Regions from separate parts of the Stenotrophomonas sp. FW305-C-20-S1 genome, predicted to be linked through region 2. Evidence: riboswitches for the same ligand, from Rfam matches in the RefSeq annotation. Region 2 holds a riboswitch; the other holds the start of a gene.
The links. A riboswitch is a leader RNA that binds a small molecule or an ion and turns the genes downstream of it on or off. The one in region 2 is predicted to bind thiamine pyrophosphate.
Positions count from the first base shown of each region.

Region 1: another riboswitch for thiamine pyrophosphate. It lies ahead of thiC (phosphomethylpyrimidine synthase ThiC); the one in region 2 lies ahead of AC3WTC_RS06530 (TonB-dependent siderophore receptor).

Region 1 covers NZ_JBYTEK010000023.1:49,209-64,437, forward strand. The annotation lists gene AC3WTC_RS13550 (FecR family protein) at 1-897, opposite strand, end outside; gene AC3WTC_RS13555 (RNA polymerase sigma factor) at 1,001-1,501, opposite strand; gene AC3WTC_RS13560 (hypothetical protein) at 1,588-2,064, opposite strand; gene AC3WTC_RS13565 (hypothetical protein) at 2,064-2,555, opposite strand; gene ppa (inorganic diphosphatase) at 2,738-3,274, shown strand; gene AC3WTC_RS13575 (HDOD domain-containing protein) at 3,426-4,547, shown strand; gene AC3WTC_RS13580 (TonB-dependent receptor domain-containing protein) at 4,783-7,671, opposite strand; gene AC3WTC_RS13585 (helix-turn-helix transcriptional regulator) at 7,721-8,620, opposite strand; gene AC3WTC_RS13590 (winged helix-turn-helix domain-containing protein) at 8,736-11,060, opposite strand; gene AC3WTC_RS13595 (ion channel) at 11,320-11,991, opposite strand; gene thiC (phosphomethylpyrimidine synthase ThiC) at 12,093-13,937, opposite strand; TPP riboswitch at 14,031-14,132, opposite strand; gene AC3WTC_RS13605 (BCCT family transporter) at 14,380-15,229, shown strand, end outside.
Region 2 covers NZ_JBYTEK010000008.1:95,726-110,954, reverse strand. The annotation lists gene AC3WTC_RS06545 (peptidoglycan-binding protein) at 1-1,397, shown strand, start outside; gene AC3WTC_RS06540 (glycine zipper 2TM domain-containing protein) at 1,646-2,044, shown strand; gene AC3WTC_RS06535 (phosphotransferase enzyme family protein) at 2,174-3,301, shown strand; TPP riboswitch at 3,457-3,552, shown strand; gene AC3WTC_RS06530 (TonB-dependent siderophore receptor) at 3,623-5,800, shown strand; gene pnuC (nicotinamide riboside transporter PnuC) at 5,797-6,381, shown strand; gene AC3WTC_RS06520 (TonB C-terminal domain-containing protein) at 6,490-6,906, opposite strand; gene AC3WTC_RS06515 (Dyp-type peroxidase) at 7,067-8,041, opposite strand; gene AC3WTC_RS06510 (hypothetical protein) at 8,147-8,416, opposite strand; gene AC3WTC_RS06505 (hypothetical protein) at 8,424-8,750, opposite strand; gene AC3WTC_RS06500 (VOC family protein) at 8,775-9,143, opposite strand; gene AC3WTC_RS06495 (helix-turn-helix domain-containing protein) at 9,213-9,980, opposite strand; gene AC3WTC_RS06490 (OmpO family porin) at 10,096-10,668, opposite strand; gene AC3WTC_RS06485 (hypothetical protein) at 11,010-11,600, shown strand; gene AC3WTC_RS06480 (hypothetical protein) at 11,634-12,227, shown strand; gene AC3WTC_RS06475 (hypothetical protein) at 12,656-12,925, shown strand; gene AC3WTC_RS06470 (hypothetical protein) at 13,081-13,779, shown strand; gene AC3WTC_RS06465 (GAF domain-containing sensor histidine kinase) at 13,819-15,015, opposite strand; gene AC3WTC_RS06460 (hypothetical protein) at 15,220-15,229, opposite strand, start outside.

The sequences.
Region 1 (15,229 bases), on a different contig from region 2:
CAGGCCGGCGGTGGCCGCCAGTGCATCCAGTGCCTGCTCCGGATGATCGACGCGCAGCGCCGCGCTCACGGCTGGAATCGTGGAAAGATCGCCGCGCACGAAGGTCGGCCCTGCGCGATAGCGGCCGACCGCGTGCACGGCGTCGGCCACACTGGCCTGCTCCAGCAGCAGTTCGCCCTGGCGCCAGGCGCCGACGCCATCCGCAGCAACGTCAGCCAGGCGCTGCACGCTTCGGTGCTCGCCATAGCTGGCACGTTGCCCCACCTGCAGATAGGTCCAGCCGCCATCGACAGGACTGGCCACGCGTACCCGGCCCTGCCCGACTTCGGTCTCCACCCCGGCCGCAACGTGGGCGACGGTGAAAGCTGTGGAGATGTCTTCCACTACACCGTTGCCAGCAGCAACGCTGAATCGCCTCTGCGCATCGGGCGCCACGTCGAACCAGGCGCGGCCACGCAGCAGTTCAACGCGACGGCGCTGGTCATCGAAGTGCACGGCGATCGCGCTGTCGGCATCGAGCACGGCGCGGCTGCCATCGGGCAGGTGCACATCCTGCACCCGGTGGCCGCTGCGATGATCCGCCTGCAGGCGCAACCAGGCATCGGGCCAGGCCACCAGCACCGCCAGCGCAGCGGCCGTGGCCATGGCCCAGCGCAGCCGCCGCGGACGGCGCGCTGCCTGCCTGCGTTCGGTGGCGGCCGGGCGCGGGCCCACACTGCGCCACAGCATGCGCTCATGCTCGAACGAACGCCGATTCGCGGGCTCGGCCAGCCACTGCTCGAACGCGTCCATGCGTGCATCGCTGATATCGCCGGACGCCAGGCACACAATCCAGTCCCTGGCCTGTTCGGCCACGGCATCATCGGCGGTGCTGCGGGGTGTCGGGGGCGGGCTCATCGGCTGGCAGGGGACACGGTCAGAGGTGGGCGGACGGACTAGAGCGCATGGGGGGCCTGCGAATCAAGACGCATGACGGGTGTGCGCCCCCAAGCCGGATCGTTCATCGGCCACTGCGCGCCCAGGCAAGCCGCTGCAGCGCGGTGCGTACGTGGTTCTCCACCGTGGTCACCGACACACCGAGGCGCCGGGCGATGTCAGCCTGGGTAAGGCCCTGCAGGCGATTGAGATGAAAGATGGTGCGCGTCGGCTCGGGCAGGTGGCCGGCGGCATCAAGCACACGCTGCAGTTCATCCTGCGCCATCACCTGTTCCTCGGTGGAGATCTGCTCGTCCTCCTGCCACAGGTAGTGCTCGGCCAGCAGGCGGTTGCGGCGCGTCGATTCGCGGCCGTGGTCGGTGGCGAGGTTGATGGCCAATCGATAGAGATAGGCGCGCGGATTGTCGATGCCCTGGCTGCTGTCTACCCCACGCGCCTTGAACCAGACCGCCTGGATCACGTCTTCGGCCCCGCTGTCGCCGCCGAGGATGCGCTGCACGCGTCGCAGCAGTGCCGGTCGTTCGCGGATCAGCAGTTCGGTCAGGGTGAGGGCATTGGAGGACATGCGCGGAGCCAAGGGACGGACAGGGCGGCGCGCATGCTACTCCGTTAATGCGAATAAATCACGTTTGCATTCGCAATGCATCGACGTCAAAGACAGTCTGTCAGCCCGTCATAGACGCTCGTGGTCGTACCGGGCAAGGGCGCGTGGATCGCCTCATCCCCGGAACCCACCTGCCAGACCTGCAGGAGCTGCTCCAACCGGGTTCCAGATGCCAGCGGCAGCACGCATGCATAGCTGCCAAGATCGACATCGATCCGTCCTTCCTTCCGCACCCAGGTATCGCTGCCGGCGAAGGTCCAGATACAGCTGCCGACCACACCTGTCGCTCGCTCCACCGAACAGCGCAGGCGCATGGCCCACAGGTTGTAGTACTGCCCCTCGCAGAACGTGTCGCCACAGACATCATCGAACCCGCGCACCAGCATCCGTTCGGCGGCCAGGAACCGCTCCCGGCCGGTCGCTGGATCGGGATAGTCACGGGCGTCCACGAACGCCGGCGCGGCCTGCGCAGCGCCAACCACCATCAGACCGCAGAGCAGCCATCGTGCCGGGAAAGTGCGCATCAGGCGTCCCTCCCCTGCGCCCGCAGGCAGTCGGCAAGCCCGTCGAACAGCCCATGATCGAGCCCGGGCAGCGGTGCCATCAGCCCATCCGGCGCCTCCAGCGCGGCAAAGAAGGCTTCAACCGGCACCCCGGGCCGCATCTCCACCGGGCAGGTCCAGCGACCGTTGTCGACCTGCACCTGGCCGGTGTCACCCTGCACCACCAGTTCGCTGGCCGCCAGCACCCACACACATCGCTGCACCGTGCCCCGATGGGCCAGCACCGCACAACGGAACTCCATCACCCGGTAGTTGCTGTAATCGCCTTCGCAGAAGGTATCGGCGCACACACGGTCGAACGCCTGTGCAAGCGCTCCCTCAAGCGCGTAGGCCCTGTCCCACCCGGCCTCCCGGGTCGGGTAGTGGATCAGGTCGACATGCGTCCCGCGCGCGAGCGCGGCCAACGGAGCAAGCAACAGCAGGACGCCGCAGCGCCAACGATTCCAGTTCATGGCAGGTCTCCTCGGTTCAGGGTTCCAGCCTGCCCCGGCCACCCGGCCGGCCCCATCGGGAAACCCCGGCCTGGCCGGTCGTCGGCTACCGCGACGGCCCGTCGGCGCCCCACCCTGCACAGCGACCGGCAAAGGCATAAAATGGAGGGCTATCCGTCTACATCCCCCACCTGGAGCACACCATGGGTCTGGAACTCGTCTCGCCCGGCAAGAACCCGCCGGAAGAAATCAACGTCATCATCGAGATCCCGAAGGATTCCGAGCCGGTGAAGTACGAAGTGGACAAGGAAACCGGCGCGATCTTCGTCGACCGCATCCTCTCCACCCCGATGCGCTACCCCTGCAACTACGGCTACGTGCCGAGCACCCTGTGCGGCGACGGCGATCCGGCCGACGTGCTGGTGGTGCTGCCGCTGCCGCTGGTCCCGGGTTCGGTGGTGCGCTGCCGTCCGGTCGGCGTGCTGAAGATGAGCGATGAGGCAGGCAGCGACGAGAAGATCCTGGCCGTGCCGGTTTCGAAGATCTTCAGCGGCTATGCCCACGTCGAGGACATCGCCCAGGTGTCCAGCCACTGGCTGGAGCGCATCGGCCACTTCTTCGAGCACTACAAGGACCTGGAGAAGGGCAAGTGGGTCAAGCTGGACGGTTGGGGCGGCGCGGCCGAGGCCAAGCAGATCCTGATCGAGGCGCACCAGCGCCACCTCGACAGCAAGGCCTGAGACTGAACAGCATTGCTCCGGCGCACGGCGTCGGAGCGATGCGGGTCACGTTTCATGACGGCGGCACATCACCTTTGCCGCCGTATTAGGTAAATTGCGTCACTTCACACGTCGTCGACATCGACCGTCGAGACAGCCAGGGGAATGTGTCGTGCGTATTCTGCTTGTTGGGGATACAGCCAGCCTGCCGGCTGAGCTGACCGAATTCATTGCCGATCTTGGGGAAGACTGGCAGCCGTTGACCGCCACCGATGGCCATGCCGCGATGACCGCGGTCGCCACCCAGGGCGTGGACGCGGTGATCGTCTGCCCGCAGTTGCCTGATCTCAACGCGACCACGTTGCTGGGACAGATCCGCACCTTGCGCCCGGAGACCATCCGCATCGCGCTGGTCGATGCACAGCATGGCAACCGGCCGCCGCCGGCGCGCCTGATCGGGGTCGCCCATCGCTTCCTGCCATTGCCGCTGGCACCAGAAGTACTGCTGGAAGCATTGACCAGCCTGGAAGAGCTGCGCGAAGTGCTGGACAGCCCGCGCCTGCGCGATGCCATCGGCCGCATCGAGAAGCTGCCTTCGCCGCCGCACCTGTACCTGAGCCTGACCCAGGCACTGGAACATGACGACGACGCCGACAGCGCCGATGTCGCCAAGCTGGTGGCCGCCGACCCGGCGATCGCGGCCAAGGTGCTGCAGCTTTCCAATTCGGCGTTCTTCAGCCAGGGCCGCACCATCGCCGACCTGCGCACCGCCGTGACCCGGCTGGGCCTGGCCACGCTGCGTGACCTGGTGCTGGCCAGTGAGGTGTTCTCCGCGCCTACCTTGTCCGGGGCCGAACGCAACTCGCTGCAGCAGCGTGCCTTGATGGCCTCGCGATTGGCCGCACGCCTGCTGCCCGACTCCAGCGCCGAACTCGGTGCCACCGCCGCCCTGCTGGCCGACATCGGCCTGCTGCTGCCGGGTGTACGCAACGAGCGCAGCGAACCGGAGCCGGCCGATGATGATCGCCCCGGGCATGCCGAAGCCGGCGCCTATCTGCTGGGCCTGTGGGGCCTGCCGATGCCGATCATCGAGGCGGTGGCGTTCCATCTGCAGCCGCAGCGCGCCAATACACGCAGCTTCTGGGTGACCGGTGCGGTGCACGTGGCACTGGCGCTGGTCAACGGCGACCCGGTGGATGAAGAATATCTGCAGCGCGCCGGTGTGCTGAACAAGCTGCCGCAGTGGCGCGAGCACGCCAACAGCCTGATGGGGCTGGTGCCGAGCGAGGCCTGAGGCACAGCGGCAGGCGGGTACGAAGGGGACGAAAGGCAGGCCGTGTGGCCTGCCTTTTTTCGTTGTGCCGGACGTTCATCCACGCATGGCGTGGATCTACTGGAGACGTGGATCAACCGTCGGTGACCGGGGGTTCGGCGCGCGCGGCGTGGACAGCCGCGTTGCTCGACCGCACAAACAAGAAGGGCGGACCTTGCGGCCCGCCCCCCTCTTTCTGCTGTCACGCTTCGATGGATCAGAAGCGCTGGGTGTACTTCATGTAGTAGTAGCGACCGATGTCGAAGCCACCGTAGTAGGAGAAGCTCGAGTTCGGCTGGCTGTACATGACCGGGCCTTCGTGGTTGAACACGTTGTTGGCACCGACCGAGACCGTAGCCTGCCACGGCAGGGTGTAACGCACCTGCACATCGTGGAAGGTGTTCGAACCAACCTTGCGGGTCGGCTGGCCCAGGGTGTAGGCCGAGTTGAAGTCAGGCAGGTTGCACTCGGTGTCGTAGGAGCACGGCTCCTTCATGCTCGAGTAGTAACGCACGGCCCAGTTGACGCCCAGGTTGCCCAGGCTCCAATCGACATTCAGGTTCGAGCGGACGCGGAAGTTCGCACCCCAGTCGCCGGTTGCCCAGCTGGTGTGCTGCTCGACCGGAGTCTCGGCTTCGTTGTCGCGCTTGTACTCGAGGTAATCGACGTAGGTGGTCTTCCAGTCAACCACGATCTTGCCGAAGGAGAACTCCGGCAGGCGGTACTTGATGCCCAGGTCGTAACCTGCGGTTTCCTGGTAGCCACCGTTGATCAGGGTACGGGTAACGTCGACCACCTGGTTGACGGTGCGGCCTTCGGTACCGCGGCTGAAGCGGTCACACGCCGACGCCACGCCCAGCACGTAGCACTGGTTGAGGATCGAGGTCACCGACTCGGCGGCGATCACGTTGTTGATGCGGATCTTCCACCAGTCCAGGCTGACGTCCAGGCCCTGCACGAAGTTCGGGCTGTAGACCAGGCCAGCAGTCCAGGTCTTGGAGGTTTCCGGCTGCAGTTCCGGGTTGGAACCCGACTCGAAGGCGCTGTAGGACTGGGTGCCCGGGCCGGTCGACTGTGCGCCACCGGAGGTGATCTGGCGGAAGTTCGCCGGAACGCCACGTGCGCCGCAGGCCGCGGCAACCGACGGATTGCGCGAAGCCGAGCCGAAGCTGCTGTCGCACGGATCGGTGTAGGCGTCGAAGGTCTGCGAGGTGCCGCCGTACATGTTGGCGATATTCGGCGCGCGGAAGCCCGTCGAATAGGTCGCACGCACCAGCAGGTCGTCGATCGGCTTCCACTTCAGGCCGAACTTGCTGTTGATCGTGTCGCCGAAGGTGTTGTAGTCCGAATAGCGACCGGCCATGTCGAGCGACAGTTCCTTGGCGAACGGCATGTCGGCCAGCACCGGCACGTTCAGTTCGACGTAGAACTCGTCGAGCTTGTAGCTGCCCTTGGTCGGTGCGCCGGCCAGGTCGGTGCTCAGGCCCGACTGCAGCAGTGCATCCGGGTTGTACTCACCGCTTTCCTGGCGGTGCTCGTAACCGGCAGCGATGGCCAGGTCACCGGCCGGCAGCGTGAACAGCGAACCGGAGATGTTGGCGCTGTAGGCCTTGGTGGTGTTGGTGTAGGTGTCGTGGCTCGGCAGGAACAGGTAGGCCTGCAGTGCCGGGTCAGCCAGCGAACCGTTGCCGGTGGAGCCGTACGGTGCGAGCGGGTTCCACGGGGTGCAACCGGCGATCACCTTGCCCGGGGTGCCGCAACGGGCAACGTCGCCGTCCATGAAGGACGGGCCGACGGCGTTCTGCACGTTCGGGATGAACAGGTTGCCGGTGCCGGTCTTGACGCCCTTGTTCTGGTTGTAGACGTAGCCCACGTCCCAGTCCCAGAACTTGTCGGCGAACTCGAACGAACCTTCCAGGCCGGCCGAGAAGCGGAAGGTTTCCTGCTCGGATTCGGTCTGGCGCGGGAACTCGGAGGTGCGACGGATGAAGTTCGCGTCCTTGCCCAGCGGGTTGTAGATGCTGTCGGCCGACAGCGGGGTGCCATAGACCTCGGACTGGTACGGGTAGCCGGCAATCTGCGAGGTCGCGGTGCGCTTGGTGTACAGCACGTTCGCGGTGGCGCGGATGTTGTCGGTCAGGTCGTAGTTGCCGTTGGCAAAGACCGAGCGACGGGTCAGCTTGTTCTGCAGCCACATTTCCTGGCTGGCATTGGTGTAGTCGGCGGTGCCGAACTCACGGAAGTCGCCCATGCCGTTGCCGGCACCGGTATTGGCACGGGTGTACCAGATATCGTCGTTGGCGTCCTTCGGGGTACCCATGTCGTCGATCAGCACGCCCTGGTTCGACGCCGGCGACCAGCCATTGGCATCGTCGTCGGTCGGGAACGGGTGGAAGCGGCCGTTCGGGTAGCGGCTGAAGGAACGATCCTTGGCCTGGACCTCATCTTCCTTGCTGTATTCGGCGCCGAAGGTGATCGAACCGCGCTCACCGGTCTGGCCGTAGACGAAGTTGTAGACCTGCTTCTGGCCGTCGCCCTGGCCGTACTGGCCACCGTAGACGCTGGCTTCCAGGCCGTCGAAGTTCTTGCGGGTGATGATGTTGACCACGCCGGCGATGGCGTCGGAACCATAGATGGCCGATGCACCGTCGGTCAGCACTTCGATGCGTTCCACGACCGAGGTCGGGATCGAGGCCAGGTCGGTGTAGCCGCCGGTGCTGGTGCCCATGCGCTTGCCGTCCAGCAGCACCAGGGTGCGCTCCGGGCCGAGGTTGCGCAGGTCGACGTACTGGCCGCCGACTTCTTCGCCGGAGCTCAGGGCATCGGCGCGGCTGATCGCCGGCGAACCGGTCGCCGACAGGTTCTGGACGATGTCGGCAACGCTGGTGAAGCCCTGCTTTTCAATGTCGGCGCGCTGCAGCGCGATCACCGGCTGCGCGGTTTCCATGCTCGCCTGGCGGATGCGCGAACCGGTGACCGAAATGCGGTCCAGGTCGGTCGTGCCGCCGGCAGCTGCGTCCTGCGCCGAAGCGAAGGACGGTGCCAAGGCAAGCGCAATGCCGGCCGGCAACAAGCCGAGCCGCACTGCAGGAATACGAACGTTCATCAATCTCTCCAAGGTACGTGTTAGTAGCGTGTTAAAACGCCGTAGCACGTTACGATTGCGTTGCAGCGCTGTATTTGCGCGACACAACCGGAGACTTTGCGGAGTGTGGCGGAAGCTGTCCGTCATTCTCGCGGAAGCGCGAGGCGGACTGGCCGTAGCGGGCGCGGAAGGCACGCGCGAAGCTGCAGCAGTTGTCGAAACCGCTGGCGGCAGCGACTTCGCCGACCATCATGTCGGTATCGCGCAGCAGATCGGCCGCACGTTCGAGGCGCAACCGTGCCGAAAGCGACTGCGGGCTTTCCTCGTACAGGCTCTGGAACGTCTTGGAGAGATACCAGCTGGAGAAGTTGGTCAGCTCGGCCAGTTCGCCGATGCGCACCACACGGTGGCTGTTGCCTTCCAGATACAGGCGCGCGCGCTGCATGCGACCAAACACCTGGCGCTTGCGGCTGCGCGAGCGGCCCGGGCAACGCTGTACGTTGTCGGCCAGGCTGCGCTGCAGACCGGCCAGATGCAGCAGCAACGGACGCAGTGCCTGCGCCGGCTGCCCGCTGGCGAGGGCGTCACGCCACAGGCGCAGCGCCACCCGCGCATCAGCGCGGTTCATCTGGCCACGACCGGCGTACAGGCCGCAGTCGGCCATTTCGGTCAGCACGCGCAGCGCTTCCACGTTCAGGTTCATGCCCACGCACAAGCCGTTGCGTCCGGCCTGGACCAGCGGCCTGGACTCCTTCTCGAACGCGATCCACTCGCCCTGGCGAAGCCGGAACCGCCCTTCCTTGGCTTCCACCCACGAGGTGCCGCGCACCTGCATCCAGACGCTGAAACTGGTGCCGGCGGTCTGCAGGCTGCCGAGGCGGGCAACCCCCATGCAGGTCGGCGCGACATCGTCGATCGCCTTGTCCAGGGATACGGTTTGGCCACGGTCGGCCAGCGAGAGTTGACGCATAGGGGCACCACGGATTTGCCAAGTACAGGCCTCCGTTTTGCCAAATGAGGTGACAGCGCGTCAGGAAAGACTGCCGAGATCGCCACGAATTCGCGGCGAGATCGTCACGAAGAAATTACGAAGGCCCTTTCTCGTTCAAGATCAATAATTTGGAGAATGCCGGGAACAGTGCGGGCGGTTGTTCGGGCAGTCGCATCACACCGATGTCGGCACCATCGCTGATGGCCAGGGCCAGGTACAGGCTGTTTCCGTCGGCACTGGCGCTCAGTCCATTGCCCGCGCTCAGCCGCTGGGCGTCCAGGCAACGCTCGGCTTCTTCGCGTCCGGACTGGATACGGACCAGGGTCGTGCCACAGCTGGCACTGCTGCCGAGGTAGTCGATGCTGCCGTTGCCGGCCACCGTCCAGGTCCGGTAGCGCCAGCGGCTGGGCCGGTCCTCACTGACCTGCTGCACGCTGGCAGGAGTCAACGCTGCGTCCACCGACCACAGCCCACCGGCTGCCAGCCGGGTGAACAGCACCCGCCCGGTACTGCGGTCGAAACGCGCCTGCGATACGCCTTCCAGGCTGGCCAACCGCCGCCATGGCTGCGCGCTGCGGTCGAACAGGCTCAAGCGGGTGTGCTGGTCGGCATCACGTTCGACCACCAGCAGCTGCTCCGCGTCTGCGCCGTACAACGCCTGCAATGGCTGCTCGGCGGGAACCGGAAGGCGATGCAGTTGTTCATCGCGCGGTGCGATCTCGTAGACAACCGCTTCGCCATGCTCATCGCGGCCCACCACCAGCAGATGCCGGCTGTCGGCCGACCAGTCGGGCGCCTGCCGTGCCTCGGGCTTCAGCCCCTCGATCGGCCGCAGCGACTCCGGCCGCTGCATGTCGGCCCACCACAGGGCGAAGCTGCCGGAACGATCGGAACTGAACACCAGTTGCCGCCCATCCGGTGCCACCATCGGTTGCCCGTCGCGGCCACTGGAGGCGAACAGGCGCTCACCGGCACCGCCCTGCGCGGGCATCCTGAACACCCCGAACTGCGCGCGCCGATGCACGAACGCAAGCATGTCGCCGCGGCGGGACACTGCCGGCCATTGCGCATCGTCGAGCCCGGCGTCGCGCAGCGTGCGGCGCTCGACGTCGAGGTAGTACAGGCGTGCTTCGCTGTCCACGCGGCGACCGAACACGATATGCCGACCGTCGCCCAGCCACGCCCAACCACGCAGTTCGGCCGATTCGGTGGTCAACTGCTCGGGCGTGCCGCCGCTGGCAGGCATCCGCCACAGGTCGCCCAGCTGGGGGTTGCGGACAAACACCAGCCATCGGCCATCCGGGGAATAGCGCGGGGCGTAGTCGAAATCATCCTCGTCGACAGCGTACTCCAGCGCACGCCATTGGCCGGTGGCCAGATCGAGCACGCGGATGCCGCGATGGGCATAGCGACCGACCATGCTGCCGAAGACCAGGCCACGACCATCGGGCGTCCAGTCGAAACTGAGCAGCTCGGTGCCGTCGCAGCGCGTGGCCTGGCGCACGGCGCCGCCGGTGGCGCTGGCGATCAGCACCTGGCAGCTGGCATCGGCACCAAAGCGGGCGAAGGCGATTTCGCGGCCATCGGGCGACCAGTTCGGGAAGCGGTCGCTGGCACCTGCCGGTGGCGACAGCAGCTGGCGCGCGGGGGCATTGCCGGAGGTCTGCACCTTGATAGCGTTGCCGCCGGTGCCATCGTCGTTGGCGCCTTCGTAGGCGACCTGCGATCCATCAGGAGAAAGTGTGGGATAGGTCTCAAAACCGGCCGTCGCGGTAATCAATCGATACGGCCGCTCAGGGCTTCCGATCACCCGCGTGCCGTTCTCCACTGCCGCATCCACCGGAGAATTCACCGGCGCCGGGCGGCGCAGCAGCAGTACGCTCAACACCACCAGCGCAAGCAGCATCACCACGCCCAGCGCCAGCAGCAAGCGACGGCGCAGACGGCGCCAGCGGCGGCTTCCGCGTTCAACCACCGGCACGCCGGCGGCGGCCACGGCATCCGGCGCAGGCGGCTGTGATGCGGTCGAGTCCTCTACAACGGCGATCGCATCGGTCTCGTGGTCCGCCAGCGGTTGCACCGGCACAAGCAGGCGGTAGCCGGTCTTGGCGATGGTTTCGATGTACGCCTGGCCGTTGTCGTCGTCGACGCTGAACGCCTTGCGCAGCTGGGTCACGGCCTGGGTCAGCACATCGTTGGTCGGCAGCGTGTCCGGCCACACTTCGGCGAACAGCTCGTCACGGGTCACCACCCGCCCCGGCTGCCGCATCAACATGCGCAGCACGCCCAGCGACTTGGGCGTCAAACGGCGTGTACGGCGGGCACCGGCGACTTCGACCTCACGCGAGGACAAAGTAACGATGCACTCACCGACGCGGACGCGGTCGGATTCAGGCGACTGGATTTCGCTGTTGATCATTCGTTGCTATGGGGCTGAAACAGGCCGCAAACACTGTTCACCATCGATCCCTTCCCATCCTTGGCACAGCAAGAAGCCAGATTCCGCACAAAGCATCGGCGCATACCGCAAAAAAAACGAAGCCTCCGGATATTAGCCTATGCGAGTTACCTCGCCTATCGCGTGGTCGACATCAGGCTCTCTCTCGCCGACGCATTCACATAATACGCATCATCATTCGCGCCCTTTTGGGCGCGATATTTTTATCTGGCGTTCATTTTCAGAAGCGTTTCAGCATGGTCAGGCCAACCAGCCGCGAAACCACCAGCGCTACGTACATGACGCCGGAAAACTGCTCCAGCATTACCAGCGCGCGGGCCTGCGGATGCAGTGGCACGACGTCGCTGAGACCTACCCCCGACAATAAGCTGAAGCTCAGATAAAGCAGCTCCATCCATGTGCGCTGCGCGCCGCCACTGGCGCCCTGGAAACTGCCCGGATACCACTGCTGACATACGGCAAAGGTAAAAGCGAATGCCCATGCCAGCAGAGTGAACGTGGCACCGGCGGCGAACAGCTCGTCGCGCGTCACTTTGTGGTCCTGCAGCATGTAAGCGATCAGCGCACCGGCGGTGTAGAAATACAGCAGGCTTTCCAGCAGCTGCGCGGTGATGCCCAGTGCAGGCCGGTCGAGCAGGGCCGCCGAAAGGGAAAACACCACCGCCGGGATGGCCAGCACCAACGCCAGCCATGTCCCCAGCGGGCTGCGCTGCACCACCCACAGTGCCAGGCCGAGCACGGCCATGCCGAATACGCCTACTGCCGCGCGCCCGGCAGCGGTTTCGTCCAATGCCGGGTACAGCAGTACCGACAGCAGCTGTGCGCCGAGCAGCCAGGCAGAGGGATGACGGCGGGCGATGGCCAGCCAGCGGGTGGTGACGGCAATGGGCATGGTTCCGTGTCCCCGGGGAACGATGGGGCGAGGATAGCGGCATGTCGGTGAGTTGGGTGACTGGACGGTGCCGGGCATGACCCGGCACTGCCCATCTGCGATCAGCCCTGCTGGTACACCTCGGCGCCGGCCGCCCGGAACTGCTCGGACTTTTCCTGCATGCCCTTCTCGGCGTACTCGCGCACGTCCTGGGTGATCTTCATCGAACAGAAATGCGGGCCGCACATCGAACAGAAGTGGGCCAGCTTGTGCGCGTCCTTGGGCAGGGTCTCGTCGTGGAATTCCTTGGCCTTCTCCGGGTCCAGGCCGAGGTGGAACTGGTCTTCCCAGCGGAATTCGAAACGTGCCTTGCTCAGCGCGTTGTCACGCACCTGCGCCCCCGGATGCCCCTTGGCCAGGTCAGCAGCATGGGCGGCGATGCGATAGGCCATGATGCCGTCGCGCACGTCCTGCCGGTTGGGCAGGCCCAGATGCTCCTTCGGCGTGACGTAGCAGAGCATGGCAGTGCCGAACCAGCCGATCATCGCCGCACCGATCGCGCTGGTGATGTGGTCGTAGCCCGGTGCGATGTCGGTGGTCAGCGGACCGAGCGTGTAGAACGGTGCCTCGCCACACTCGCGCAGCTGCTTGTCCATGTTCTCCTTGATCAGCTGCATCGGCACATGGCCGGGGCCTTCGATCATGGTCTGCACGTCGTGCTTCCATGCAATCTTCGTCAACTCGCCCAGCGTCTCCAGCTCGCCGAACTGCGCCGCATCGTTGGCATCGGCGATGCAGCCAGGACGCAGGCCATCACCCAGCGAGAAGGTTACGTCGTAGGCCTTCATGATTTCGCAGATGTCTTCGAAATGCGTGTAGAGGAAGTTTTCCTTGTGGTGGGCCAGGCACCACTTGGCCATGATCGAACCGCCGCGGCTGACGATGCCGGTAACACGCCTGGCGGTGAGTGGCACATAGCGCAGCAGTACCCCGGCATGGATGGTGAAGTAGTCCACGCCCTGCTCTGCCTGTTCGATCAGGGTGTCGCGGAAAATCTCCCAGGTCAGCGCTTCGGCGCGGCCGTCGACCTTCTCCAGCGCCTGGTAGATCGGCACCGTACCGATCGCCACCGGCGAATTGCGGATGATCCATTCGCGCGTTTCATGGATGTGCTTGCCGGTGGACAGGTCCATCACCGTGTCGCCGCCCCAGCGGATCGCCCACACCAGCTTTTCCACTTCCTCGGCAATGCCCGAGGACACCGCGCTGTTGCCGATGTTGGCGTTGATCTTGGTCAGGAAGTTGCGGCCGATGATCATCGGCTCGCTTTCCGGGTGATTGATGTTGTTGGGCAGCACCGCACGGCCGCGGGCGATTTCCTCGCGCACGAATTCCGGGGTGATGATCTGCTGGATCGACGCACCGAATGCCTCGCCAGGATGCTGCTGCAGCAGTGCGGCATCGCGGATGGCTTCCAGCCGCTGGTTCTCGCGGATTGCCACGAATTCCATTTCCGGGGTGATGATGCCGCGGCGCGCATAGTGCATCTGGGTGACGTTGGCGCCGGCCCGCGCGCGACGTGGCAGGCTGCGCGCGGGAAAACGCACCGGGTCCAGCTTCGGATCATGCTCGCGCGCGCGGCCGAACGAGGAGCTGAGGCCGTCGAGCTGTTCGGTGTCGTTGCGCTCCTCCACCCAGCCACGGCGCAGTGCCGGCAGGCCCGCAGACAGATCGATGCGCACGTCCGGATCGGTGTACGGGCCGGAGGTGTCGTAGACGGTGACCGGTGCGTTCTCTTCGCCACCGAACACGGTCGGCGTGCGGGTCAGCGCGATCTCGCGCATCGGCACCTGCAGGTCCGGGCGCGAGCCAGGCACGTGGATCTTGCGCGAGCCGGGTATCGGCCGGGTCACGGATTCTGAGAGTTGCTGGGCCTGTTGCTGCAGGGCGGAGAGCTGTGCGTTCATCGGGCATCGTCCAGGAAGGTCAGGGACGAAGCGGCGGCGCACTGCACCCGCGCACGGACGGCACCAAGGCGCTCCTTGGGCAGGTTCCGGGTACGGCTGCATTGCAAAGCTTCCCTACGCCGGTATGAGCCGGATCAGGTTCCAAGGGACTATCTCAACCGTGGCCACAAGGCCGCGGTACCCCCGCTTCTTGGTGGGCATTAGAGCATAGAAACCACTCGACCTTCTGCCCGTTCATCCACGCAGGGCGCAGATCTGCCGCACCCGCGTTAACAGAACCGTGACGTCGCATTCAGTAACGTGCACGCGCGCCGCACCGTTGCACGTGGCGCTTTCCCTGCCGCCATCGCGGTGCCTGTCCGGTGCGCGCACACTGTCGCCGGCCTACTCCCTGCAAGCTTTCGCTCGCTCCCCTCATTCCCTTGATCGGAGAAGCTCCTTCATGGTGTTTCGCATTTCCATCGCACTGGTGCTTGTCCTGGTGCTGCTGGCCGGCCTCGCGCCCGGCCCCTTCAATACCGTCGTGCAGGCGGCGCTGGCTGATGTCATCCGCAGCGTCGGTTGGCTGTACCTGCTGGTGGTGTTCCTGGCGCTGGTGTTCCTGATGTACCTGGCCTTCGGCCGCTTCGGCAACCTGCGCATCGGTGGCGAAGACGCCGAACCCGAATTTTCGCGCGCCAGCTGGATGTCGATGCTGTTCGCCGCCGGCATGGGCATCGGCCTGGTGTTCTGGGGCGCGGCCGAGCCGATCTCACACTTCACCAAGCCACCGGAAGGCATTGCGCCACAGAGCATGGATGCCGCGCGTGCCGCCATGCGCTACGTGTTCTTCCACTGGGGCCTGCATCCGTGGGCGATCTATGCGCTGATCGGTCTGGCGATGGCCTGGTTCCAGTTCAACCGCAACGGCGGTGGCCAGATCAGCGACATGCTGCAGCCGATCATCGGCCGCCACCATCGCGGTTGGATCGGAAAGGTGGTCAACATCTCCGCCGTGGTCGCCACCGCGGTCGGCGTAGCCACGGCACTGGGTTTCGGTACGGTGCAGATCGCCGCCGGCGTAGAACGGGTGTTCGGGTTGCACGCAGGCATACCGCTGCAGCTGACCATCATCGCAGTGGCGTTCGTGCTGTACATGGCCTCCTCGCTGAGTGGCGTGGGCCGCGGCATGAAGTGGTTGTCCAACGTCAATCTGGCGTTGGCGGCATTGCTGCTGGCACTGGTGCTGGTGCTCGGCCCGACCGGCGCCATCTTCAACACCTTCACCACCACGCTGGGCTCCTACCTCAACC
Region 2 (15,229 bases):
CCCAGGCGCGTCCGGCGCCGGTGCAGGCCGCACCGACGCAGACCGTGACCCCCGCCGCGCAGGCCGCCGTCGCCGCCGGTGCCGCAGCCATCGCCGCTACCGCCACGGCTGCTGCCGCCAAGCCCGATGCACCCGGCATTTCGCTGGATGCGGCCTACAACGCCGGCGTGAAGTACGACAACGTCAAGTACGCGATCAACATCGAATCTAGCCAGTACTACCGTGGCAAGGGTGTCACCGGCAAGAACGTCGAGCAAGGCTACATCGACTGCTCCGGCTGGGTCGGCACGATGCTCAACAAGACCCAGGATGAGATCAACCAGAAGGCCGGCCATGCGGTGTTCGCCGACGCCGACAAGATCAAGCTGGGCTTCGCCGGCTCCGGCGGTATCGTGCATGACGCCTACAAGGACTCCGGCGTGCTGCTCAAGCGCGACGACATCCTCAAGCCGGGTGCGCTGAAGGAAGGCATGGTGATCGGCCTGGATACGGCCAAGACCAAGCACGAGCACTGGAACGGCATCGACCACATCGTGATGGTGGTGCGAGACCCGAACACCGACAAGCTGCTGATCAGCCAGTCCACCGGCAAGCTGGGCGTGCATACCATGCCGGTGGAGGATTACCTCAAGCAGGTAAAGGACCACCCCAACTGGAAGCTGTTCGCCTCCGATCCGCTGCACCAGGCACGCGATCTGCTGGAAAACCGCAGCCAGGCGCACGAGCAGGCGCAGGCCAAGGGCGCCGCCGAGCCGAAGCCGTCCCCGCAGGAAAAGCCGCAGACCAGCAACGAAGTGCATAAGCAGGGTGCGCACGGCGAGGATGTGCGCAGGGCGCAGGAACAGCTGGGCCACCTGGGGTATGTGGGTGCCGACGGCAAGCCGCTGGTCGAGGATGGGAAGTTCGGTCGCAACACCGAGGCTGCCGTGCGCCAGCTGCAGAAGGACAACGGTCTGGCAGTGGACGGCATCATCGGCCCGAAGACGCTGGATGCGATCAAGGACGCGCGCGAGCGCCCGCTGCTCAATGACGAGCGCCATCCGCAGAACCCGATGTACAACCAGGCCGTGAAGGGCATGGAAGGCCTGCCGGCAGGCACCTTCAAGGACCGCCATGCACTGGAGGCCGCCGCCGCTGCACTGACCAAGGAAGCGCAGGCCAGCGGCATGCAGCGCATCGATTCGGTGGTGCCCAGCACCAACGGCGAGCGCATGTTTGCCGTACAGGGCACCTCCGGTGACCCGGCTGCCTGCCGCGCGGCGGTGGACACCCGTGCGGCCAGCGAGCAGAGCATGGCACTCAGCAGTGGTGCGGTGCACGGTGCACCGAATGTCCTGCAGCAGCAGGACGCCCAGCAGGAGCAGGTGAAGCAGGCCCAGCGCGCCATGGGCCACTGAGCCAGGCCAGGCAGGGGAAGCCATGGGAAGGGCCGCGTACTGCGGCCCTTTTCCTTTCTGGCAGCTGAGCGGCCGCCGCGCTTTCAGCCTCGCTTCATGCCGCCTGACGCTAGATGAATGCGCAAGCCGCACGGGGATCGCGCGCAATGTTCCGGCAATGTCCGGGCACCAGCGTGGTCCCTACGGCAGCCGGGGCGCCCAGCGCCCTTCCTGCCCACCGTGGCATGCACCTCACAGGAGAACCCAACATGCTCAGCACTTCCGCACTCAGCTTCCGTGGTCTGGCGATGGCCCTGGCACTTCTTGCCGGCGTGGCCGTGGTCAGTGATGCCAGCGCGATGTCGAGGAAGGACAAGCGCACCGTGGTCGGTGCCGTCGTCGGCGGCGTGGCGGGTCACCTGATCTCCAACGGCGACCCGGCTGCCACCGTCGGCGGCGCGGTTGCCGGCGGCGCCATCGGCAACCTGACCACCTCCGACCGCCATGATCGACGCTACGACGGGCGCTATGACCGTCGCTACGACCGCCGTTATGACCGGGGCTACAACCGCGGCTATGGCTACGACCGCCGCGATGACCGTCGCTGGCAGCGCGAGCGCCATGACAACCGCTACTACCACGACCGCGGCCGCCATCGCGGCTGGTAAGCGCGCCGGCCACAGGCCGCACGTGGCGTCCCTGACGGGCGGGTCGATGACCCGCCCGTTTGCGTCTGTGGCGTCCATGGCGTTGAATGCGCAGCCTTGGATGTTCCATTACTCACCAGCGGCCGTGGCATGACTTCTTCCCCCCATCGCGTGCAGGGCCTCAACAACGACGAGGTCGTCGCCGACTGGCCGGCGATCGACGCGCAGGAGATCACCTGGCTGCGTGGCCACTTTCCGCAGCTGGGCGCGGACAGCACGCTGCGCTGGCACAGCCCGCGTCCGTTGTCGGCCGCGGCCATCGTCGACGGCACCGGCGGTCCGGTCTTCATCAAGCGCCACCACCACAGTGTGCGCAGCGCTGGAAGCCTGGAAGAAGAACACCGTTTCATCGCGCATCTGGCAACTGCCGGCATGCCGGTGGTGCAGGTGCTGGCCAGCAACGACGGCCGCACCGCACTCGAACACGGCCCGTGGACCTACGAACTGCATGCGGTGGGCGCCGGCAAGGACCTGTATCGCGAGCTGCCGTCATGGTCACCACTGACCGACATTGCCCAGGCCCACCAGGCAGGGCGCGTGCTGGCCACGCTGCACCGCGCGGCCGCCAGCTACCACGCCCCGCAGCGCAGTACCCATCTGCTGGTGGCACGCGACGACCTGATCCGCGCCGATGACCCGATCGCCGCGCTGAAGGCCGACCTCGGCAACCGCCCCGGGTTAGCCCGCTACCTGGCGCGCATTCCCTGGGAAGAACAGCTGCGCCGCGATGTGCTGCCGTGGCACCACGGCCTGGCCGCGCGCCTGCAGGACGAACCGCGGCTGTGGGCGCACAACGACTGGCACGTCTCCAACCTGCTGTGGAACGACGACGGCACGATTGCCACGGTGCTCGATTTCGGCCTGGCCTCGCCCACCAGCGCGCTGTTCGACCTGGCCACCGCGATCGAACGCAACGCGGTGGCCTGGCTGCAGCTGGAGCGCGGCACCGATGCTGTTCGCATCGACATCGCCCTGGCCCTGCTGGACGGCTATCGGCAGGAACTGCCGCTGTCGCCCACGCGCGTGCACCTGCTGGCCGACCTGCTGCCGATGGTGCATTTCGACTTCGCTCTGTCCGAAGTGGAGTATTTCGAGGGCGTCACCGGATCGACCGCGAACGCCGATGTGGCCTGGCAGCCGTTCATGCTCGGGCATCCGGCGTGGTTCGCCACGGCCCCCGGCCAGGCCCTGCTGGCGGCCCTGCACGCCGCCGCGTGAGCCGCGAGCCAGCAAACACGCGGGGTACTCAGTAGATCGACGCCATGCGTCGATGATGCGCTCGGCCGGGGTCAGATCCCTTTCCGTTGGAAAGGGATCTGACCCCGGCTGAAGGGCGGTAGCTCGCAAATCCGTACCATTTGTAGTGAAATGGTCACCTGAAGCGGGGGTGCCTGGATCTGCCAGGCTGAGAGAGTCCCTTGGAACCTGATCCGGTTTGCACCGGCGTAGGGAGCTTTGAGCCGCAGCCACACCCCCGTCATGGGCCGGTGCACCTGCGCGCCGTCGCTTCGTCTCCCTTGTTGTCTGAAGACGAATCGAATGAACCGCTGCCTGCGCCCCACCCTGCTCGCCCTCGCCCTGTGCGCCGCCCTGCCGCTGTACGCCAGCGAGGCAGGCACCGACGCTGCTGATGCGCCCTCCTCACCCACCGAACTGGCGGCGGTGCGCGTGCAGGCCGGCAAACCGAAGGCCGACACCTCGCGCGTCAACGCCTTCGGCGGCGGCTCGTGGAAGGACACCCCCGCCTCGGTGAACGTGCTGGAGCGCGACTACCTCGACCGCCGCCAGGTGCGTTCGCTGTCCGAGCTGGCCAGCAATGATGCCTCGCTGGGCGATGCCTATGCGCCGGTGGGCTACTACCAGAACATCGCCATCCGCGGCTTCGCGCTGGATGCGGCCACCGGCTACCGCTTCAACGGCATGTCCATCGCCGGCGAGCAGCGCCTGGCACTGGAGAACATCCAGGAAGTACAGATCCTCAAGGGCGAAGCCGGCCTGGCGGCTGGCGTGATGGCGCCCGGCGGCATCATCAACTACGTGGGCAAGCGCCCGGCGGAAGTGCGCACGGTCACCCTGGGCACCGATTCGGAAGGCTCGCGCTATGCCGCCGTGGATGTCGGCCACTGGCTGACCCCGCGCTTCGGCGTGCGTCTGAACGCGGCCTGGGATGCCAGTGATTCCTACGTCGAGCATGCCGACGGTCGGCGCAACTTCTATTCGCTGGCCACCGACTGGCTGATCGGCGAACACGGCAAGCTGGAAGTGGATGCCAACTACCAGACCAGCGCGCAGCGCTCGGTGTCCGGCTTCCAGCTGCTGGGCGCGCGCGACCTGCCGCGCGGCGTCGACCGCGAACGCCTGCTCGGCTACCAGCCGTGGCAGCGGCCGGTGGACATTGCCAGCACCAACATCACCGCGCTGCACACCTATGACTTCAACGATGCGTGGCAGTCGCGCGTCTCGTTCGGCCACAGCCGCTCGGTGATCGATGACAACGTCGCCTTCGCCTACGGCTGCTACTACACCGCAGGGTGCGCAGACGGCAGCGTGCCGGGCAACTACTTCGCCCCCAACGGCGACTACGACATCTACGACTACCGCAGCCCGGATGACACCCGCCGCAACCAGCAGGCCCGTGCCGAACTGCGCGGCAGTTTCGAGACCGGCAGCGTCGGCCACCAGCTGAGCATCGGCGCCGACTACTTCCGCCGCACCATCGACAAGCGCCCGAGCGTCAACGAGTACGTCGGCACCAGCAACATCCACGACGTGCAGGTGCCGGTGTTCGAGCCCTCGCCGAAGATGCCGGGTGCATCGGCACGGCGCCTGGACAGCCGGCAGACCGCGTTCTTCGCGCTGGACCGGATGAGCTTCGGCGATGACTGGCAGTGGCTGGCCGGCGGCCGCTTCGTGCGCCTGGACGAGCGCGCCTACGACAAGCGCGGCACGCCGCAGCGCCACAGCCGCCTCTCGCGCTTCCTGCCGCAGACCGCGCTGGTGTGGAAAGCCACCGACCAGCTCAACGCCTACGCCAGCTACGTGCGCGGCATTTCGCTGGGCCAGGAAGCACCGTTCTGGACGTCCAACGCCGATACCTTCCTGCCGTCGATGCAGTCGCGGCAGCTGGAAGTGGGCGTGAAGTACGTGCCAGTGGACGCCCTCACCCTGGGCGCGGCCGTGTTCCGCACCTCCCAGCCCTACCAGTACGCAAAGCCCGACGGCAGCGACGTCGGCTACACCTTCGTCGAAGAAGGCCAGCAGACCCATACCGGCCTGGAACTGACCGCCAACGGCCAGCTGACCGACGCGCTGCAGATCGTCGCCAGCGCCAGCGTGCTGCAGGCGCGCGCACGCGACACCGGCACCCCAGCCTATGAAGGCCATCAGCTGGTGAACGTGCCCAAGGTGCGCGCCAGCGTGCACCTGGCCTACGCGCTGCCGTTCGTTGAAGGCCTGGATGTGACGGGTGGCTGGCGCTATGCCTCCTCCAACGTGGCCCGCGCCGACGGCGGTGTGCGCGCACCGGACTACTCGGTGTTCGACGCCGGCCTGCGCTTCCAGCACCGCCTGCACGACCGTGCGGTCAGCTGGAACCTGTCGGTGGACAACCTGTTCAACCGCTTCTACTGGCGCGACACCGGCAGCAGCGGCGGTGACTACTACCTGTTCCCGGGTGCGCCGCGGCAGGCGCGCCTGTCGGTGACGTTCGCGCTGTGAGCGGCGTCGCGCTCGAGTGGACTGCCGCGCTCTTCAGCATCCTCGGGGTGTGGCTGATGGCAAAGCGACGGCTGGCCGCGTGGCCGGTCGGCCTGCTGTCGGTCGCGCTGTACGGCGCGGTGTTCGCCGAAGCCAAGCTGTACTCGGACACGCTGCTGCAGGTCGCCTTTGGTGGTTTCCTGGTCTACGGCTGGATCAACTGGCGCCAGCACGCCGCCGATGAAGGCAGCATCCGCATCGTGCCGCTGGCGCGCGGCAAGCTGCTGCGCGACCTGGCCATCGGCCTGTGTGGCGGCGTGGCGCTTGGCGCCGGCATGCACACCTTCACCGATGCAGCGTTGCCGTGGCTGGACGCGATGCTGACCGCACTGAGCCTGGTCGGGCAATGGTGGCAGGCCCGCCGGCACACCGCCTGCTGGTGGGTGTGGATCGTGGTGGACGTGGTCTACGTGGGCGCCTATCTGTTCAAATCGCTGCACGTGACTGCTGCGTTGTACGTGTTCTTCCTGGGCCTGGCATTGTTCGGCCTGCGGGCGTGGCGCGCCGCCGCGCGCGAGCCGCAGGCAGTACCTGCGCAGTAGAGTCACGCCATGCGTGGCTGCGTTTGGTAGATGCCGACCTTGGTCGGCAGGTGAGCGCCAACCAAGGTTGGCGTCTACCGATGCCCGGCATCCACGCATGGCGTGGATCTACTGGGTAAGGGTCAGCCCCAATCGCAGTGGCTGGCGCATGTCCTTCGGCGGCGCCGCCGGCAACGGCGTGGCCTGCAGCGCCGCACGCAGATCGGCATCGACCTGTGCATCACCCAGGCTGTCGAATTCCAGTTTCGAGATAGCGCCATCGCCGGCGATCCACACGCTCACCACCAACGGCGCCGGCGCATCGGGGTGTTCCTGCAGCCAGGCCAGCAGGCGCTGCGCGTGCGGATCCTGCTCCTGCTGCAGACGCTGCTGCAACTCGCCGCTGACGGAGGCGGCATAGGCCATCCAATGCGCAGGCGCGTCCTGTGCGGACACGCTGGCGCTCCCCAGCGCCAACAGGCCCAGCAACCATGCCAACGGGCGCCAGCCACGGCGCGAGGTGCGCTTGTTTCCTGCGGAAGCCATCACCCACGTCTCCACGTCCATCCCAACGCGTCATGGTCGGCGCCGTAGATGACAGGCAGATGGCGGCGCAGTAGAGCCACGCCATGCGTGGCTGTTCCGGGCAACCGGTTGATCCATCCACGCATGGCGTGGATCTACCTGGCTGCCCCACCCGGCGTGATCAGTCGCCCAGGTCGGCCAGCACCTTGCGCGAGGGCGCAAAGAAGGTGACGCCGGTGGTCGCGGTGGAGAAATCGAGAATGCGGTCGTGCAGCGGCGCCGGATTGCCGATGAACATCCGCTCCAGCATCTTCTCGATCACCCACAGCCGACGCGTGTAGCCGATGAAGTAGGTGCCGTACTCGCCGCGCCCCGGATTGGCGAAGGGCATGTTGTCGCGCAGGATCTCGTGCTCGCCGTCGGCATCCTCGATGGTGCACAGCGTCTTGTGCGACTTCTGCGCGTCGGCCGGTGCGTCGTCCAGCTCGATGTTGTCGTGCTTGGTGCGTCCGATGATCGCCTCCTGCGCCTCGGTCTTCTGCGCACGCCAGGCATCGAGGTTGTGCAGGTACTTCTGCACCACCACGTAGCTGCCACCGGCATGGTCGGGATCCTCGTCGCCGACGATGGTCGCCTCCGGAAGTGACAGGCCTTCGGGGTTGGCCGTGCCGTCGACGAAATCGAGCAGGTCGCGGCCGTCGAAGTAGCGGAAACCGGCCACGTCATCCACCGCGTCCACCGCATCGCCGAAGGCCATCATCAGGTTGCGCTCGAAGGCCACGATCAGATCCATCGTGCGTGCACGGATGTGGTACAGCAGGTCGCCCGGCGTGGAGACTGCCGTGTGGGTCGCACCCTTCACTTCCTGGAACGGCTTCAACTCGCGCGGCGGCGTACTGCCCACCAGCGGCGCCCACACGCGGTGGCCGATGGCCACGTTGCAGGTGAAGGTGCGCTCGATCTCGCGGATGGCGGTGTTCTTGATCAGGTCATCGGTGCTGGCCAGCACCTCGCGCACCTTCGCCAGCGATGCCGCATCGTCCTTCACCGTCAGCACCAGGAACGCGGCCGAATGGGTCAGCGGCGCGGTGATCTGCTGCGGCTCGTTGTCGAGCGTGTGGTTGAGGGCGGTGATGGGTGCGGGCTGGGCGTTCACGATGGTTCCTGCTGGCTTGAGGCGGGCACATCGCCTGCGGCGATGTGCGGGCGATCATAGCGGAACGACCTTGCCGGCGACGGAGCGGTTCTCAGTTCGCGGTGGTCAGCCGACGGGCGCCAGCCACTCGTCGGCAAGCACCTGTGCCTGCTGCCCGCTGTCGGTGATCGAGTGCTGCGGCTGCTGCACCCACCACTCCCCGTGCCACTGCGGCCGCATGTGTCCGCGCAGGAACCGCTCGACGCGAAAGCGCTGCCCGACACGAAGGATGCAGGCCAGCCGCGTGCGGTCCTGCGAGACCACGGATACCTGCAGCTGCCAGCCGTCCGCAGCATCGCGCAGCAGATTCGCTCCATCGATCTCGATCACGTCCATGCTGTGGCTACGCCGTGGTCACGGTGAACTGCTGCGGTGTGCGCCACGCAATCCGCAGGTAGGGTCCCTCCAGCACACCGCCATCGCGGAGATGCTCGAACACGTCGGCCGGAAACCACTCCCTGCCCGCCGAGAAGGCAACGCCGAGATCACGCAGGCGGAGGAAGACGGCGGCCTTGGCTGCAGCGTCGGGGACCGGCAGGGTGAGGGTGTTTTCATCGCCAGCGGTGAAGCCCAGCGACTGCAGCGAGGCCCGCGAGCGGCCATTGAACAGCATCACCTTGATGCAGTTGCCGTCGGCCTGCCTTACATAGGCATCGATGTGCGTTTCCATTGGCGGATTGTAGAGGCAGACGGATCAGCTGGCGTCGCTCCACACCGCCAGCACGTAGCCGTCCAGATCGCGGAAATGGAAGCGACGGCCGCCGGGAAAGGCAAACACGGCCTGCACGATCTCGCCGCCCGCTGCGAGGATGCGCTGCTGCGCGTCGGCAAGGTCCACGCAGTACACGATGACCAGCGCGCCTCCTGAGGGCGTCACTGCCTCGTCGGCGACAAAGCCACCTTTGAGGCGGCCGTCATCGAACTCGGTATAGGCCGGGCCGTAGTCGGTGAAGGACCAGCCGAAGACCTGCCCATAGAACTGCTTGCTGCGGGCGATGTCGGCGACGTTGAATTCGATGTTGTCGATGCGGCGTTCGGCACTGGTGGTGTCTGCGTGGCTCATGGTGCGGCTCCGTGGTTGGAGCGCCCAGCATCGGTCAGGGTCGGGCCCGGGTCTTGAACGAAACGGCCATCAACGTCCCCACTGCTGGCGCAGCGCGCTTGCCGTCAGGCCGGCAAGCTCGCGGGCTTCGCGGCTGAGGTGGGCCTGGTCGGCATAGCCCGCCTCCACGGCCAGCATCGCCAGACTGTGCGCGGGTTGGGTCTGGCTGCAGCGCAGGAACCGCTGCAGACGCAGGATCCGCTCCAGCGACTTTGCCCCGTAACCGAACTGTGTCTGGCTGAAGCGACGCAGGGTGCGCGGGCTCATGGCCAGTTGTGCGGCGAGTGCGTCGATGCTGGCATCGCCTCTGGCAGCGTGCGCGAACAGCGCATGCGCGCGGCGTGTGTGTTCGTCCAGCACGGCCGCCGGCATGTTCCGCTGCAGGCTGTCAGCCAGGCGCTGCAGGCGCTGGTCGGGCGCGGCGTCACCGATCCAGGCCGCAGCCTGCGTCGCCCAGCGGGTATTGAATTCGATCAGGGGCACGGCTTGGCCGACGATGCCGGACAAGTCGATGCCGAGCGCAGACGATGCCTGCCCAGGCCGGAACCGCGCGCCCAGCACCTGTGCCCCGGGGGCCAGTTGCGGGTGTGCGGCGGTACGGTCCGGTCCCACCACGAACAGCGCACCATCACGCCAGAGAATGTCCACGCATCCATCGGGCAGCACGGTGATGCTGCCACTGGCATCAGCAGGCAACTGGCTTTGCCAGAGCTGGCCGAACTGGCCACGCAGCGGCGCAGGCGCCAGGTGTTCCTGGTAGGCCGAGCCGGTGCCAGCGGGAGTGGAGGGATCGCCCATGCCCCATTGTGGCAAAGCGATGCCGGAAAAAGAGAAGCCCGGCACGAGGCCGGGCTTCGCTGGCGTGTGGGAGAGAGATCACACGCCAGTTACACGCACTAACGACAGGCGTTTGTTACCAGCTGAAGCGCGGGCCCACGAACCACTCGCGGTCGCCGGCCTTGGCCAGCTTCACTTCGCCACTCAGGCCCCAGTTCTGGTTGAACTTGGCGGTGGCGCCGACACGGCCGTAGAACTCGCCGTCCGGGTTGATGCCGTGCTTCTTGCTGTAATCCTCGTAACCGGCCAGCGCATAGCCTTCCAGGTACGGGTTGAACGCGGTGCGCACGCCCACTTCAGTGGAGTAGCCGTTGAAGTCCAGGCCGTGCTTCATGTCGAACTTCTGGTATGCAACACGAGCCACCAGGTCGGTGTTCGGTGCGATGCCGTAGTTGTAGCCGGCACCGATGCGCCACTGGTCGACATCGTTCTTGAAGGTGTCGGTTTCCTGCTTGCTGTAATCACCGAAGATGTGGAAGTTCGGGTGCACGGCAACCGAGCCCTTCACGCCCCAGCCATCAGCGTCGCCGCCCTTGGCATCGGTGTTCACGTAGCCGCCTTCAACGTAGTTGTACGACAGGCCATCGGCAGCCGATGCGGCGAACGGCAGCGCGGCCAACAGACCCAGGGCAAGCAGCGAATTCTTGATCATCGGGATACACCTTTCATTATTTTGGTTTCGTCGAACGCCCCTCGGGAGGGGAGGGAGGAGAGGCGTTCGACAGGTGTGAATTATCCGTTTGTTGATGAAATCGGCCCTGAATATTGAACTGACCGGTACATGAATGAGGTTCCTGTTCAGGGAACTCTCGACACGTCATGTGGGCGAACACGCATTGTTGCGTCAGCGCAGAAGGGGAGGTCTCGTCGCCTTTCTGCTTTCCGATCTTCGGTTTGCTGCGGCACCAAGGCAGATTTACAAATTTTCCTATGGCGACTCATTCGTGCCCTCTCTACCATCCGCGGCCACTATCCGCCCTAGGAATGCGCGTGAGACCTTTCCTGCTCCAAAGCCTCATCTGTGTCGCCTGTCTTGCTCCTGCCGTGGCCGCTTCGCAGGGCCTCGTCGCCGAGCCAGCTGCGCCACCAGACGTTGCCTCGCCCAGGACGTACACGAAGGACGGGCTGAAGATGCAGGTGCCCGGGAACTGGACAGTCGTAGAAGACCATCCCAGTGACGGGGAAAACCATCGACGGGTGTTCATCGAAGCCGACAAGACCCGTTTCGAAGTGTTGACCCTCGATGTGGGGGTCGTTCTCATCCACACGAGCGAGGTCCTCTCGCTGCCGGATTGGGCCGCCCATTTGTACTCACTGGATGTGGGGGACAGCCAAAACTACGGACCGCCCAAGTATTCCGCCTACCAGCTGGCGCCAGGCGTGAAGGCTCATGCAACGCAGTTCCGGCACAAGCTCTTCGAAGACGACCAACCGTATGCCCGAAGCCTGCACGTGTTGGCCGTCAAGCGGTGCGGCGTGGAGTGGAACTGCTACGCCTCCACTTGGACGTTGGAGGCAAATCGCAACGCCGCGGAAGCGGGCATTCGAAAGATCTTGGAAACCGCCACGTTCGCGGACTGATTCGTGCTGCGCGCACGCCACCCAAGAGCTCATATGAAGCGTCCTTTGAACCACCTACTGCTTGCCATCGCGCTGATCCTGCCAACGGCTGCCGTGGCCTGCAGCCGCACGCCCGCGCCGCAGCCCGCGCCTCGTGCCGATGTTGCTTCGCCCAAGAGATACACGGTCGATGGGCTGAGGCTGGAGCTGCCTGGAAACTGGTCTGTGGCATGGGCCGGATTCGACGAAGAGACGGACAACCGCTACTTGCATGTCGAAGCCGACTTGAAGCGGCCTGGGCAGATCGAGCTTGAACTCAGGGTGGACGTTGCCTTCGTCGATCAGGCGGTCACGTTGTCGGAGTGGGCATCTGCGAAATATGGAGCGCAGCAGGACGTGGCGCCCTTGGAGACTCCCACGTATTCAGCATTCGAGCTTTCTCCTTCCATCCAGGCATATTCGACCCGGTTCCAGGACGACCGTTTCCCCGCAGGTCATCCGAAACGCGAACGGGTGCAACTGGTGGCCATCCGGGGCTGTGGTCGCGGTTGGTCCTGCTATGCGTCTACTACTACGGTCGAGGCCAATCGCGAAGCGGCTGAGGCAGGAATGCGCCTGATGCTGGAATCGATGACCTATACCCTTTGAGTTGGAATCGCGTTATCTGCCAGCTTGCGGCACCGCTTGACCGTGGTTCCCCGCGTGAGGATCTACAAGACCATGCAGTAGCCCACGAAATGCAGTCCGGGGTGCCTGATCGCTTCGTGCAGCTGATCGCTATGAGGCCTGCACGCACGAAACCGCGGTGCGGGCGTCGATGTTGTTGCGTCACGCCCATCTGCGCCCATTGAGAGGAACAACGCGAGTCGGCTTCAGGCTGATGAATTGGAGAGATCGAAGTGGCACAAGGACATCAACCGATGCAGCAGAGCTCGCTTGTTCCCGCTTGTTAAGGATTGCTGATTGCCCGACCTTCACAGGCCATCCACGTCTTCCAACTGCAGCTGAAAGCACTTCGCAGCGGCGGGAACAAACGCCGCTATATTCCAGACTCCCCAGACGAAGGAGGGAGTGGAATGTTCCTGACCAAGCAGCAAATCAACGCGGCACGTGCCGTCACCGTAGCCATCGTTGCTACCGTAAGCCTCGGTGCTTGCGCCACCTACAAAGACGAATTTGCAACGATCAACTCGCGTCTCGACCAGCTCGACGTGAAGGTGCAGGGCGCGGCGCAGAGCGCCGAATCCGCCAACCAGTCTGCACAGCAGGCCAACCAGCGTCTGGATCAGATCGAAGGCCGCGTGCAGCAGCTCGAAAGGGTCCCCGGCCGCAAGCCGCGCGGGTAACCGCTCTCCACCCACTTTGATGAACGCTTGAACCAGACACCAGTGTCCTTCACCGGCCACTGGTGTCTTTCAGCCTCTCGGTCGTCATCCGAAGGAGCCGTCCCATTCGTACGTACTCACTCCCTGCACGCCGGGCCGTATCGGCCACGCTGGCCATCGCGCTGGCACTGGCAGGAACCGGCGCAGCCAGCGCCAGGAACGCCAAGGAAGCCAAGGACGCACCCACGGAAACGGCGACCGCCGCCGATGAACTTCCGCAGGGCCAGGAGGTATCCGATACGGTGATTGAACTGGCCGGCTGGGTCGTGGCCAGCAAGGACAACCAGGGCTATCCGTTCGCGATCATGGACAAGGCGGCTGCGCAGGTCCTGGTCTTCGGCGGTGACGGCAAGCTGCGCGGCGCAGCGCCAGCGCTGTTTGGTTCGGCCATCGGCGATCACTCGGCACCCGGCGTCGCCAAGCTCGCACTGAGCGCGATTCCCGGCCACGACCGCACCACCCCGGCTGGTCGTTTCATTGGCGCCTATGGCCCGTCCGAGGACGCCGGACGCGTGCTGTGGGTGGACTACGATTCCGCCGTTTCAATGCACCCGCTTCCCCCGGGCACCCCGAAAGAGAAGCGCAGCGAACGACTGGCATCGGCCACGCCGGACGACAACCGTGTCACCCATGGCTGCATCAATGTCTCGCCCGGGTTCTACGAGCAGATCGTGCATCCCACGTTCGAGAAGGGCGGCGTGTTCTACGTGCTGCCGGACAAGGACTCGATCGAAGAAACGTTCCCGGAGTTCGCGCAGAGTCGCGCGTCTGCGAAGGACGTGGATGAAAAAGACGCGCGACACGCCCGCAAATGAAACCCGGTTGAAGGCTGCGGTCGTGGTCGCGGCAGACCGCTACGGAAGCTCCAGCCTGGGCATCTTGAACGTGAACAAGGTGCCGGCGGCCGCACTGGACTCCACCTCCAATGTGCCGCCATGGGACCGCGCGATCTCCGACGCAATGTAGATGCCGAGGCCGAGACCGGGCCGCGGACGCTCACTCTTTTCACGTGAGAATGGGCTGAAAATCGCGTCCAACCTCGCTGATGGAATGTGTCCCTCGTTGTGTACGTCGAGCGTGAGCATTTCCGGCTCGGAGTGGACGGTCAGCGTAATCGGGGACGAGCGCTCTCCGTGTACCGCTGCATTGGTGAGCAGGTTGGCCAGGAGCTGTGCCAATCTGCTCGGGTCGCAGACCACGTCGTCGTCTATCTGTATGTGGACCTTGATGTCCTGGCGGCCAGTGGCGATTGCCACCTCTTCCACAACCCGCTTCAGGTCTTCTTCCAGCGTGCTTGTCAGCTGCAGCGCGATGGGAATGCCGCCGCCCAGACGTCCCCTGGCGAAATCAAGCACGTCGTTGATCAGTCCGTCCATTCTGGCAACGCCGGAAGTGATGTGCGCGAGCATCCGTTGCTGGCGCTCAGTGCCCGCCTCACATGCCAGCGAATCTGCGGCGATGCTGATGGCCTGCAGCGGACTGCGCAGGTCATGACCCAGCACGGCAATGAACTGGTCGCGCAGGTCGGCGACACGATGCGCATCGGAGAGCGCGGATTCCGCTCGCACAAGGCGATCTTCCTTGTCGAGGTAGCTTCCTACCAGGTCGGCCAGCAGCTCCATGGAGCGTTGGACGTGGGCTACGTCGAAGTTGGCCGGTGCCGAATCAATCGCGCAGAGCGTGCCGAAGAAGCTCCCGTCTGGCCGATGGATGGGAACGGACGCATAGCTCTCAAGCCCGTAGATCCGTGGCGTGTGATGCCGGGAGTAAATCGGGTGCTCGCTTGCATGCGCAAATACAACTGACGTCGCCGACTGCCTGATCTCGTCACAGATGGTGGTCTCAAGCACCAGTTGGCCACCGGGAACCAACCCGAACCCCAGGGTGTCGAAGGTGGCGCACGCGGTCCAGGTTGTCTGGGTCACGCGGGCAATAGCCGTGAATCGTGAGCCCGTGATGTGGGCGACGGTCTCCAGGATTCGCGGCACGGCCTGGATTCGACCAATCTCGGCGATGTCGTCCAGCAGATTGGGGTCCGTCAGCTTCTGCATGGTCGCTCGTCCGGTGGGCACCGCATCATCCCATGGAACCGTTGTGTAGGTTGATGCGAGGGTGATTGCGGCCTTTTCAGGCTTGGTCGTGGCGGACACCCGGGCCCCCTGCGGGAGGTGAACGACCGATCTGTCCGAATGCAGACATTGCGCAGGTCAGGCCATCTCCTTGGTCTCGTGGTCGCGCCGATCGTCGATGACCGTTCAGAGCTTG